Regions from separate parts of the Streptomyces sp. NPDC107500 genome, predicted to be linked through region 1. Evidence: riboswitches for the same ligand, from Rfam matches in the RefSeq annotation. Region 1 holds a riboswitch; the other holds the start of a gene.
The links. A riboswitch is a leader RNA that binds a small molecule or an ion and turns the genes downstream of it on or off. The one in region 1 is predicted to bind glycine.
Positions count from the first base shown of each region.

Region 1 (4,959 bases):
GGCCAGGGCATCTTCGGGATCGCCGTCGGCGTGGTCTGGCGGGACGTGGAGAGCGCGCTGTCCCAGCTGCACGGAGAGCGGATCGACACGGGGGAGACCCTGGTCGGGCACAATCCGGCGGACGAGCTGGCGCGACGCCGCAACAGGGCGGTCTGAGCGGCGCGCCGGCCCGCCCGGCGCGCGGGCCGGCCGGTGGCGGCCGCATTGTCAGTGGCGTAGGGCAGCATCGGAGATGTGAGAACCGCGCCCACGATCCTGCATCTCGACATGGATGCCTTCTTCGCCTCGGTGGAGCAGGCGTCCAAGCCGAGTCTGCGCGGGAAGGCCGTGGTGGTGGGCGGCCTGGGGCCGCGAGGCGTCGTCGCCACCTGCTCGTACGAGGCGCGCGTCTTCGGCGTCCACTCGGCGATGCCCATGGGCCAGGCCAGGCGGCTGGCGCCCAACGCCGCGTATCTCGTCCCGCGGTTCGAGCTGTACCGGTCGATCAGCGAGCAAGTGATGCGGCTGCTCAGGGAGCTGTCCCCGTTGGTGGAGCCGCTGAGCCTGGACGAGGCCTTCGTGGACCTGGAGGCCGGTGGGACGGCCTGGGACGCGGCGTCGGCGCGGCTGGCCGGGACGAAGCTGCGCACGGACATCCGCGCCGCCACGGGCCTCACCGGATCCGTGGGACTGGCCGCCTCCAAGATGCTGGCCAAGATCGCCTCCGAGGAGGCCAAGCCCGACGGGCTGGTCCTGATCCCGCCGGGGACGGAGCGGGCCATGCTGGAGCCCATGTCCGTGCGGACCCTGCCCGGCGTCGGCCCGGCGACCGGCGACCACCTGCGCCGGGCCGGCATCACCACGGTCGGGGAACTGGCCGAGGCGGGCGAGGACGAGTTGGTGCGGCTGGTGGGCAAGGCGCACGGACACGGCCTGTACGCCATGGCCCTGGCGCTCGACGAGCGGCCCGTGGTGGCCGAGCGGGAGGCCAAGTCCGTGTCGGTCGAGGACACCTACGACGTGGACATCCACGACCGGGTGCGGGTCGGCGTGGAGGTGGGCCGGCTGGCCGACCGGTGCGTGCGCCGGCTGCGCGCGTCGGGGCTGTCCGGGCGGACCATCGTGCTCAAGGTGCGCAGATACGACTTCTCCACGCTGACGCGCTCCGAGACGCTGCGCGGGCCCACGGACGACCCGGCGGTGGTGCGGGAGGCCGCCGCCCGGCTGCTGGACTCGGTGGACACCACGGGAGGTGTGCGGCTGCTCGGGGTCGGCGTCAGCGGCCTGGCCGACTACACGCAGGAGGACCTGTTCGCGCAGGCGGCGGGAGGCGGGGCCGGGGAACCGGCCGAGGAGCCGGAGACCGAGCCCGCCGCGGAGCACCGCCCGGCACCCGCGGAGCGCCGCTGGCCGTCGGGGCACGACGTGCGGCACACGCGGTTCGGGCACGGGTGGGTCCAGGGGAGCGGGCTGGGGCGGGTCACCGTGCGCTTCGAGACGCCGTACTCGCGGACCGGGCGGGTGCGGACCTTTCCGATGGACGACCCGGAGCTGACGCCCGCGGATCCGCTGCCGCTGGTTCCGTCCGAGACGCGAAGACCCGGCGACGGCCCGGCCAGACCGGTGGCCGGCTAGCCGTGCGTCCCGTACGTGCCGCGAGCTTTGTGGGGGCGGAGCGTCAGCTCTCCTCGTTGCCCTTGCCCGCCAGCTTGCCGAAGTCGCGGTCGGGGAGCGGGGGAGCGGCGGCCACGTCGAGGCCGTAGTGGTGGTACAGCTGGAGTTCCTGTTCCGGCGAGAGGTGGCGGCCGACGCCGAAGTCCGGTGCCTCCTTGATCAGGGCCCGGGCGAAGGGCACGCGCAGGGCGCCCTCGACCAGCTCGCTGGGCTCCAGGGGTACGAAGGCGTCCCTGCTGAAGAGGCCGGTGCGGATGGCCGCCCACTCGGGCACGCCGGTGGCATCGTCGAGGTACACCTCGTCCACGATGCCGATCCTGGTGCCGTCGCGGTCGAACGCCTTGCGGCCTATCAGGTTCCGCGGGTCGATGTCAGTACGCACGGGCCCTCCACTTGGTCACCACTTGGCCGCACTGGGGTCGCACACCAGCCCGCCGAATCATCCGTAAGTACTACAAAAAACTACATATGGCCGGTCGGCCACTCGAAGGTTCGTGCCGCGGGCTCGCTGGTACGCTGGCAAACGGCTGCTGACCCCGCGCGGGAGAGTCCTCCGGAGATCACCGGAGGCGCCGAAGGAGCAAATCCTCCCCGGAATCTCTCAGGCTCACGTACCGCACGGACGAGGTCACTCTGGAAAGCAGAGCGGGTGTCGACGGCTTCCGCTCTCACCGACGGTGAAAGCCGGGACGCCCTCGGGCCGCCCCGGTGAAGCTCTCAGGTTGAGATGACAGAGGGGGAGGCCGACCGGGTACCCGCGCCGTGGTGCCCCTCGCAGGTCGTCAGACCAGGAGGCCTCCGCAATGACCGCCCACCGCACTCCGCTCACCGAACTCGAACAGGCAGCGCCGTTCGAGCAGCGCCACATCGGCCCCGACCACGAGGCCCGGGCCAAGATGCTCGCGCAGGTCGGTTACGGTTCGCTCGACGAGCTGACGGCCGCCGCGGTGCCGGATGTGATCAAGAACGCCGACGCGCTGGACCTGCCCGGCGCCCGCTCCGAGGCCGAGGTGCTGGCCGAGCTGCGCTCGCTGGCCGACCGCAACCAGGTCCTGGACTCCATGATCGGCCTCGGTTACTACGGCACCTTCACCCCGCCGGTCATCCTGCGCAACGTCATGGAGAACCCCTCCTGGTACACCGCGTACACGCCGTACCAGCCCGAGATCTCCCAGGGCCGCCTGGAGGCCCTGCTCAACTTCCAGACCATGGTCGCCGAGCTGACCGGCCTGCCCACCTCCGGTGCCTCCCTGCTGGACGAGGGCACCGCCGCCGCCGAGGCGATGGCGCTCTCCCGGCGCATGGGCAAGAACAAGAAGGGCCTCTTCCTGGTCGACGCGGACGTGCTGCCGCAGACCATCGCCGTGATCCAGACCCGCGCCGAGCCGACCGGCGTCGAGGTCGTCGTCGCCGACCTGAGCGAGGGCATCCCGGCCGCGGTCGCCGAGCGGGAGATCAACGGCGTCCTGCTCCAGTACCCGGGCGCCTCCGGTGCCGTGCGCGACATCAAGCCGGTCGTCGAGCGGGCGCACGAGCTGGGCGCGCTCGTCACCGTCGCCGCCGACCTGCTCGCCCTCACCCTGCTCACCTCGCCCGGCGAGCTGGGCGCGGACATCGCCGTGGGCACCACCCAGCGCTTCGGCGTACCGATGGGCTTCGGCGGACCGCACGCCGGCTACATGGCCGTGCACGAGAAGTTCGCGCGGAGCCTGCCCGGCCGCCTCGTCGGCGTCTCCGTGGACGCGGACGGCAACAAGGCCTACCGCCTGGCCCTGCAGACCCGCGAGCAGCACATCCGCCGCGAGAAGGCCACCAGCAACATCTGCACCGCCCAGGTGCTGCTCGCCGTCATGGCCGGCATGTACGCCGTCTACCACGGCCCCGACGGCCTGCGGGCCATCGCCCGGCGCACCCACCGGTACGCCTCGATCACCGCCGCGGGCCTCGCCGCGGGCGGCGTCGAGATCGTCCACGGCGCCTACTTCGACACCGTCACCGCGCGGGTGCCCGGCCGGGCCGACGCGGTCGTGCACGCCGCCCGCGCGAACGGCATCAACCTGCGGCTCGTCGACGCCGACCACGTCTCCTTCGCCTGCGACGAGACCACCACGCGCGCCCAGGTCGGCGGCGTGTGGCACGCCTTCGGCGTCGAGGGCGACATCGAGGCGCTGGACGCGGAGACCGCGGAGACGCTGCCCGAGGCGCAGCTGCGCACCGACGACTTCCTGACCCACCCCGTCTTCCACCAGCACCGCTCCGAGACCGCGATGCTGCGCTACCTGCGCCGCCTCGCCGACCGGGACTACGCGCTGGACCGCGGCATGATCCCGCTGGGCTCCTGCACCATGAAGCTCAACGCCACCACCGAGATGGAGCCGGTCACCTGGTCCGAGTTCGGCGCGCTGCACCCCTTCGCGCCCGCCGAGCAGGCGCAGGGCTACCTCACCCTCATCCGTGAGCTGGAGGAGCGGCTCGCGGAGGTGACCGGGTACGACAAGGTCTCGTTGCAGCCCAACGCCGGGTCGCAGGGCGAGTTCGCGGGCCTGCTCGCCGTACGCGGGTACCACCGGGCCAACGGCGACGAGCAGCGCACCGTCTGCCTCATCCCGTCCTCCGCGCACGGCACCAACGCGGCCAGCGCGGTGATGGCCGGCATGAAGGTCGTCGTCGTCAAGACCGCCGAGGACGGCGAGATCGACATCGAGGACCTGCGCGCCAAGATCGAGCAGCACCGCGACGAGCTGGCCGTGCTGATGATCACCTACCCGTCCACGCACGGTGTCTTCGAGGAGCACGTGGCCGACATCTGCGGCCGGGTGCACGACGCCGGCGGTCAGGTCTACGTGGACGGCGCCAACCTCAACGCCCTGGTCGGCCTCGCCAAGCCCGGCCACTTCGGCGGCGACGTCTCCCACCTGAACCTGCACAAGACGTTCTGCATCCCGCACGGCGGCGGCGGTCCCGGCGTCGGCCCGGTGGCCGTACGGTCGCACCTGGCGCCGTACCTGCCCAACCACCCGATGCAGCCCGCGGCAGGCCCGCAGACGGGCGTCGGACCGATCTCGGCGGCCCCGTGGGGCTCGGCCGGCATCCTGCCGATCTCCTGGTCGTACGTGCGGCTGATGGGCGGCGAGGGCCTCAAGCGCGCCACGCAGGTGGCCGTGCTGTCCGCCAACTACATCGCCAAGCGGCTGGAGCCGCACTTCCCGGTGCTGTACACCGGTCCCGGCGGGCTGGTCGCGCACGAGTGCATCATCGACCTGCGCCCGCTGACCAAGGCGACCGGCGTGAGCGTCGACGACGTCG
Region 1 covers NZ_JBVJPF010000006.1:609,988-614,946, reverse strand. Annotated here, with positions in the region: gene ACZ67M_RS26485 (MerR family transcriptional regulator) at 1-156, shown strand, start outside; gene ACZ67M_RS26480 (DNA polymerase IV) at 235-1,614, shown strand; gene ACZ67M_RS26475 (PRC-barrel domain-containing protein) at 1,658-2,035, opposite strand; glycine riboswitch at 2,185-2,280, shown strand; gene gcvP (aminomethyl-transferring glycine dehydrogenase) at 2,457-4,959, shown strand, end outside.

Region 2 (4,959 bases), on a different contig from region 1:
GGTGCAGGACCATGTCGTCGTCGTAGGCGAAGGCGATCTCGTGCTCGCCGAGGAGGCGGATGCGGCCCGAGGACCTGATCGTCTCGACGCGGTCGTCGGCCGTCTCCACGTCCACCGTGCGCGGCGAGTCGCCCTCCAGGCCGAGCAGCACCGCCTTGGGGGTGCCGTGGCCGTGTCCGGTGGCGCCGAGCGAGCCGTACAGCTCGGCCCGGACGGAGGCGACGGAGTCCAGCAGCTCCTCGTTGCGCAGGCGGCGGGCGAACATGCGGGCCGCGCGCATCGGGCCGACCGTGTGCGAGCTCGACGGGCCGATGCCGATCGAGAACAGGTCGAAGACCGAGATGGCCACGGGGGTCTCCTCAGAACGGGGGTGGTGCAGAGGGTGGTGCTTCGGGGCGGGGCGCCGGACCCGCTTGTGGCGGGCGCGGCGCCCCGATCACGGGGTGTCTACTTGTTCAGACCGGGGTACAGCGGGTGCTTGTCGGCCAGGGCCTTCACCCGGGCCGCCAGCGCCTCGGCGTCGGCCGCCCCGAAGGGAGAGGGGGCCTTCAGCGCCTCGGCGATCACGTCCGCGACCTCGGCGAAGTCCTCGGCCGTGAAGCCGCGGGTCGCCAGGGCCGGCGTACCGATGCGCAGCCCGGAGGTCACCATCGGCGGACGCGGGTCGTTCGGGACGGCGTTGCGGTTGACCGTGATGCCGACCTCGTGCAGGCGGTCCTCGGCCTGCTGGCCGTCCAGCTCGGAGTCGCGCAGGTCGACCAGGACCAGGTGGACGTCCGTGCCACCGGTCAGGACCGACACGCCCGCCGCCTTCGCGTCGTCCCGCACCAGGCGCTCGGCCAGGATGCGGGCACCCTCCAGCGTACGGGTCTGGCGCTCCTTGAAGTCCTCGCTCGCGGCGACCTTGAAGGCGACGGCCTTGGCGGCGACCACGTGCTCCAGCGGTCCACCCTGCTGACCGGGGAAGACGGCGGAGTTGATCTTCTTGGCCAGGTCGGCCGTGGAGAGGATCACACCGCCGCGCGGGCCGCCCAGCGTCTTGTGGGTCGTGGTGGTGACCACGTGCGCGTGCGGCACCGGGTTCGGGTGCAGGCCCGCCGCGACCAGACCGGCGAAGTGCGCCATGTCGACCATGAGGTAGGCGCCGACCTCGTCGGCCACCTTGCGGAAGGCGGCGAAGTCGAGCTGCCGGGGGTAGGCCGACCAGCCGGCCACGATCAGCTTCGGCCTGCTCTCCTTGGCGAGGCGCTCCACCTCGGCCATGTCGACCTGGCCGTCCTCGCCGACGTGGTACGGGACCACGTTGTAGAGCTTGCCGGAGAAGTTGATCTTCATGCCGTGGGTCAGGTGCCCGCCGTGGGCGAGGTTCAGACCCATGATCGTGTCGCCCGGCTTGAGCAGCGCGAACATCGCGGCGGCGTTGGCCTGCGCGCCCGAGTGCGGCTGCACGTTGGCGTGCTCGGCGCCGAACAGCGCCTTGACCCGGTCGATGGCGATCTGCTCGACCACGTCGACGTGCTCGCAGCCGCCGTAGTAGCGGCGGCCGGGATAGCCCTCGGCGTACTTGTTGGTCAGGACCGAGCCCTGGGCCTCCATCACCGCGACGGGTGCGAAGTTCTCGGAGGCGATCATCTCCAGGGTGGACTGCTGGCGGTCCAGCTCGGCGTCGACGGCGGCGGCGACGTCGGGGTCGAGCTCATGCAGGGGTGTGTTCAGAAGCGACATGCGTCCGTGACTCCTCAGGCGCCGGCGAATGCGGTGTACTCGTCGGCGGAGAGCAGGTCGCCCGGCTCGTCCGTGACCCGCACCTTGAACAGCCAGCCGCCCTCGAAGGGGGCGCTGTTCACCAGCGACGGGTCGTTGACGACGTCCTCGTTGATCTCGGTGACCTCACCGGAGACGGGGGAGTACAGGTCGGAGACGGACTTGGTCGACTCCAGTTCGCCGCAGGTCTCGCCCGCGGACACCGAGTCGCCGACCTCGGGAAGCTGCACGAAGACGACGTCACCGAGCGCGTTGGCCGCGTGCTCCGTGATGCCGACCGTCGAGGCGCCGTCCTCGGCGGCCGACAGCCACTCGTGCTCCTTGCTGTAGCGCAGCTGCTGGGGGTTGCTCATGGCCTGAATTCTCCTGTACGCGGGTGACTGCTGATGAATGGGGGACTGCTGACACTGCCGTTGAGCAGCAAGGACACGCGCGGAGGCCGGTGGCCGTCCGCCCTCAGTGTCTACTTCTGGCGCTTGTAGAAGGGCAGTGCCACGACCTCGTACGGCTCGTGGCTGCCCCGGATGTCCACGCCCACACCCTCGGTCCCCGGAGCCGCGTGCGCCGCGTCGACGTACGCGATGGCGATCGGCTTGCCCAGCGTGGGGGAGGGGGCGCCGGAGGTGACCTCGCCGATCACCTCGCCGCCGGCGACGACCTGGTACCCGGCACGCGGGACCCGGCGGCCCTCGGCGATCAGGCCGACCAGCACGCGGGGCGGGTTCTGCTCGGCCTCGGCGGCGGCCCCGGTCAGCGCGGCGCGACCGACGAAGTCGCCCTCCTTCTCGAACTTCACCACCCGGCCGAGCCCGGCGTCGAAGGGCGTCAGGGAGGTGCTCAGCTCGTGCCCGTACAGCGGCATGCCCGCCTCCAGGCGGAGCGTGTCCCGGCAGGACAGGCCGCAGGGGACGAGACCGACGCCCTGGCCCGCCTCGGTCAGCGCCTGCCACAGCTCGACGGCGTGCTCCGGCTTCACGAACAGCTCGAAGCCGTCCTCGCCGGTGTAGCCGGTGCGCGCGATCAGCGCCGGGACGCCGGCCACCGTGCCGGGCAGACCGGCGTAGTACTTCAGGCCGTCCAGGTCGGCGTCGGTGAGGCTCTTGAGGATGCCCGGGGACTCGGGGCCCTGCACGGCGAGCAGCGCGTAGGCGTCGCGGTCGTCGCGCACCTCGGCGTCGAAACCGGCCGCCCGCTCGGTCAGCGCGTCGAGCACGGTCTGCGCGTTGGAGGCGTTGGCGACGACCATGTACTCGGCGTCCGCCAGCCGGTAGACGATCAGGTCGTCCAGGATGCCGCCGTCCTCGCGGCAGATCATGGTGTAGCGGGCGCGGCCCGGCTTCACGCCGCCGATGTTGCCGACCAGCGCGAAGTCAAGGAGCGCGGCGGCCTGCGGCCCGGTGACGGTGATCTCGCCCATGTGCGAGAGGTCGAAGAGACCGGCCCGGGTGCGCACCGCGACGTGCTCGTCACGCTCGGAGGCGTAGCGCAGGGGCATGTCCCAGCCGGCGAAGTCGGTCATCGTCGCGCCCAGCGCGCGATGCGTGGCGTCGAGCGCGGTACGGCGGGTGTTCGAACTGCTCATCGGTCGGTCGTCTCCCAGGACAGGACGGCACGGGCGAGGTCGGTCCTCCCCATCTGTCATCGGAACCTGAGAGGTTCGCCACGACCACCGGAGTACGGCGATCAGGGCTTGCACCTTGGGTGGGGCAGCCGTCGAACGGCGGCCCGCTTTTCAGATGTGCCTCGCCCGCGCGGTAACGGGGGCCTGAGAGATTCAAGGGAGGGACTTGCTCCTTCGGCGCCCCGGCGTGGCCGGGGACTCTCCCGCGCGGATTCAAACGGCCGGTATGCAGTTGGCGCCGCCATCATTGCACGACCGGCCGATTCGTGGCAGACCGTGATCTGTAACCGGCTTGTGGCAGTAAGCGAACGAAATCGCGAGACCCGCGCATTACCTTCTCTTTACACTCGACGGGGATGGGAACTCGTGAACCGCCCCAGGGGAGACGATCACGGTGAACAGGACCACGGCCTACGCCACGACCTCGGGCCTCGCGCTGCCCGAGCAGCCCTCCGCCCCGGCCCCGCAGTCGTGCGCCGAGCGGCCCGCACCCGTCGTCCGCGACCTGCGCGAGCGGGACGGGCGCGGCCCGCACGCCCTGCTCTTCGGACCCCGGGACCTGGTGGTGATCACCGGCCTGCCCGGCAGCGGCAAGTCCACCCTGATGGCGCGCACCGTGCGCGGCCCGCGCATCGACTCCCAGGACACCCGCGACCGCTGGGAGCGCCGCATGCCGGGCTTCCTGCCGTACGCGCTCTACCGCCCCCTGGTCCGCCTCGCCCACTACGCGGGGCTCCGCAAGGCGCTGCGCTCCGGCGAGGGCGTCGTCGTGCACGACTGCGGCACACAGTCCTGGGTGCGCGGCTGGCTGGCCCGGGAGGCCCGGCGCCGCGACGGCACCCTGCACCTGCTGCTCCTCGACGTCGGCGCCGACCAGGCCCTCGCCGGGCAGCGCGAGCGCGGCCGCGGCGTCTCGCGGTACGCGTTCCTGCGGCACCGCGCGGCCAACTCCCGCCTGCTGCGCGCCGTGACCGGAGGCGCCCTGCCGGCCGGCTGCACCTCGGCGATCGTCCTGGACCGGGCGGCCGCGGACAACCTCCGCCGCATCGCGTTCACCGGATGACGGACCACGGGGGGCTGCGCCGAACGGGTTAGCCTTTTCAGCCAGGACAGCGGTACCAGGCAGGCGGTAGGCAGATGGACTTCCCCGAGTTCCCGGCACAGGCACACCCCCACCCGCACGGCGGTTGGCCCGGCAACGAGCTGGAGGAGGTGCTCTCCGCCTCCCTCGGCATACCCGGCGCCGGCGGGCGGATCGTGGAGGTGCTCGGCCGCAGCTTCCTCTGGATCCCCCTGCCGAACGGCGGCGGCCCGCACAGCGGCCCCCTCGACCTGCCCTCCCTGGAGATCGACGGCCAGGCCTACGTGCCGGTGTTCAGCTCCGAGGAGCAGCTCCGCCAGGTCGCCGGGGCGCAGATGGCGTACACCGTCGCCCCCGCCGCGGAGTTCGCCCGCGGCCTGCCCCCGCAGATCGGCATCGCCGTGAACCCGGAGGGCGTGGTCGGCATCCCGCTGCCGCCGCCCGCCGTGGCCGAGCTGTGCCGGGCCGGCCGCACCCCGCTGGACGGGCCCGC
Region 2 covers NZ_JBVJPF010000011.1:32,422-37,380, forward strand. Annotated here, with positions in the region: gene ACZ67M_RS35470 (L-serine ammonia-lyase) at 1-349, opposite strand, end outside; gene glyA (serine hydroxymethyltransferase) at 448-1,725, opposite strand; gene gcvH (glycine cleavage system protein GcvH) at 1,740-2,117, opposite strand; gene gcvT (glycine cleavage system aminomethyltransferase GcvT) at 2,228-3,346, opposite strand; glycine riboswitch at 3,390-3,506, opposite strand; glycine riboswitch at 3,507-3,601, opposite strand; gene ACZ67M_RS35490 (AAA family ATPase) at 3,780-4,448, shown strand; gene ACZ67M_RS35495 (enhanced serine sensitivity protein SseB) at 4,523-4,959, shown strand, end outside.
Region 2: another riboswitch for glycine. It lies ahead of gcvT (glycine cleavage system aminomethyltransferase GcvT); the one in region 1 lies ahead of gcvP (aminomethyl-transferring glycine dehydrogenase).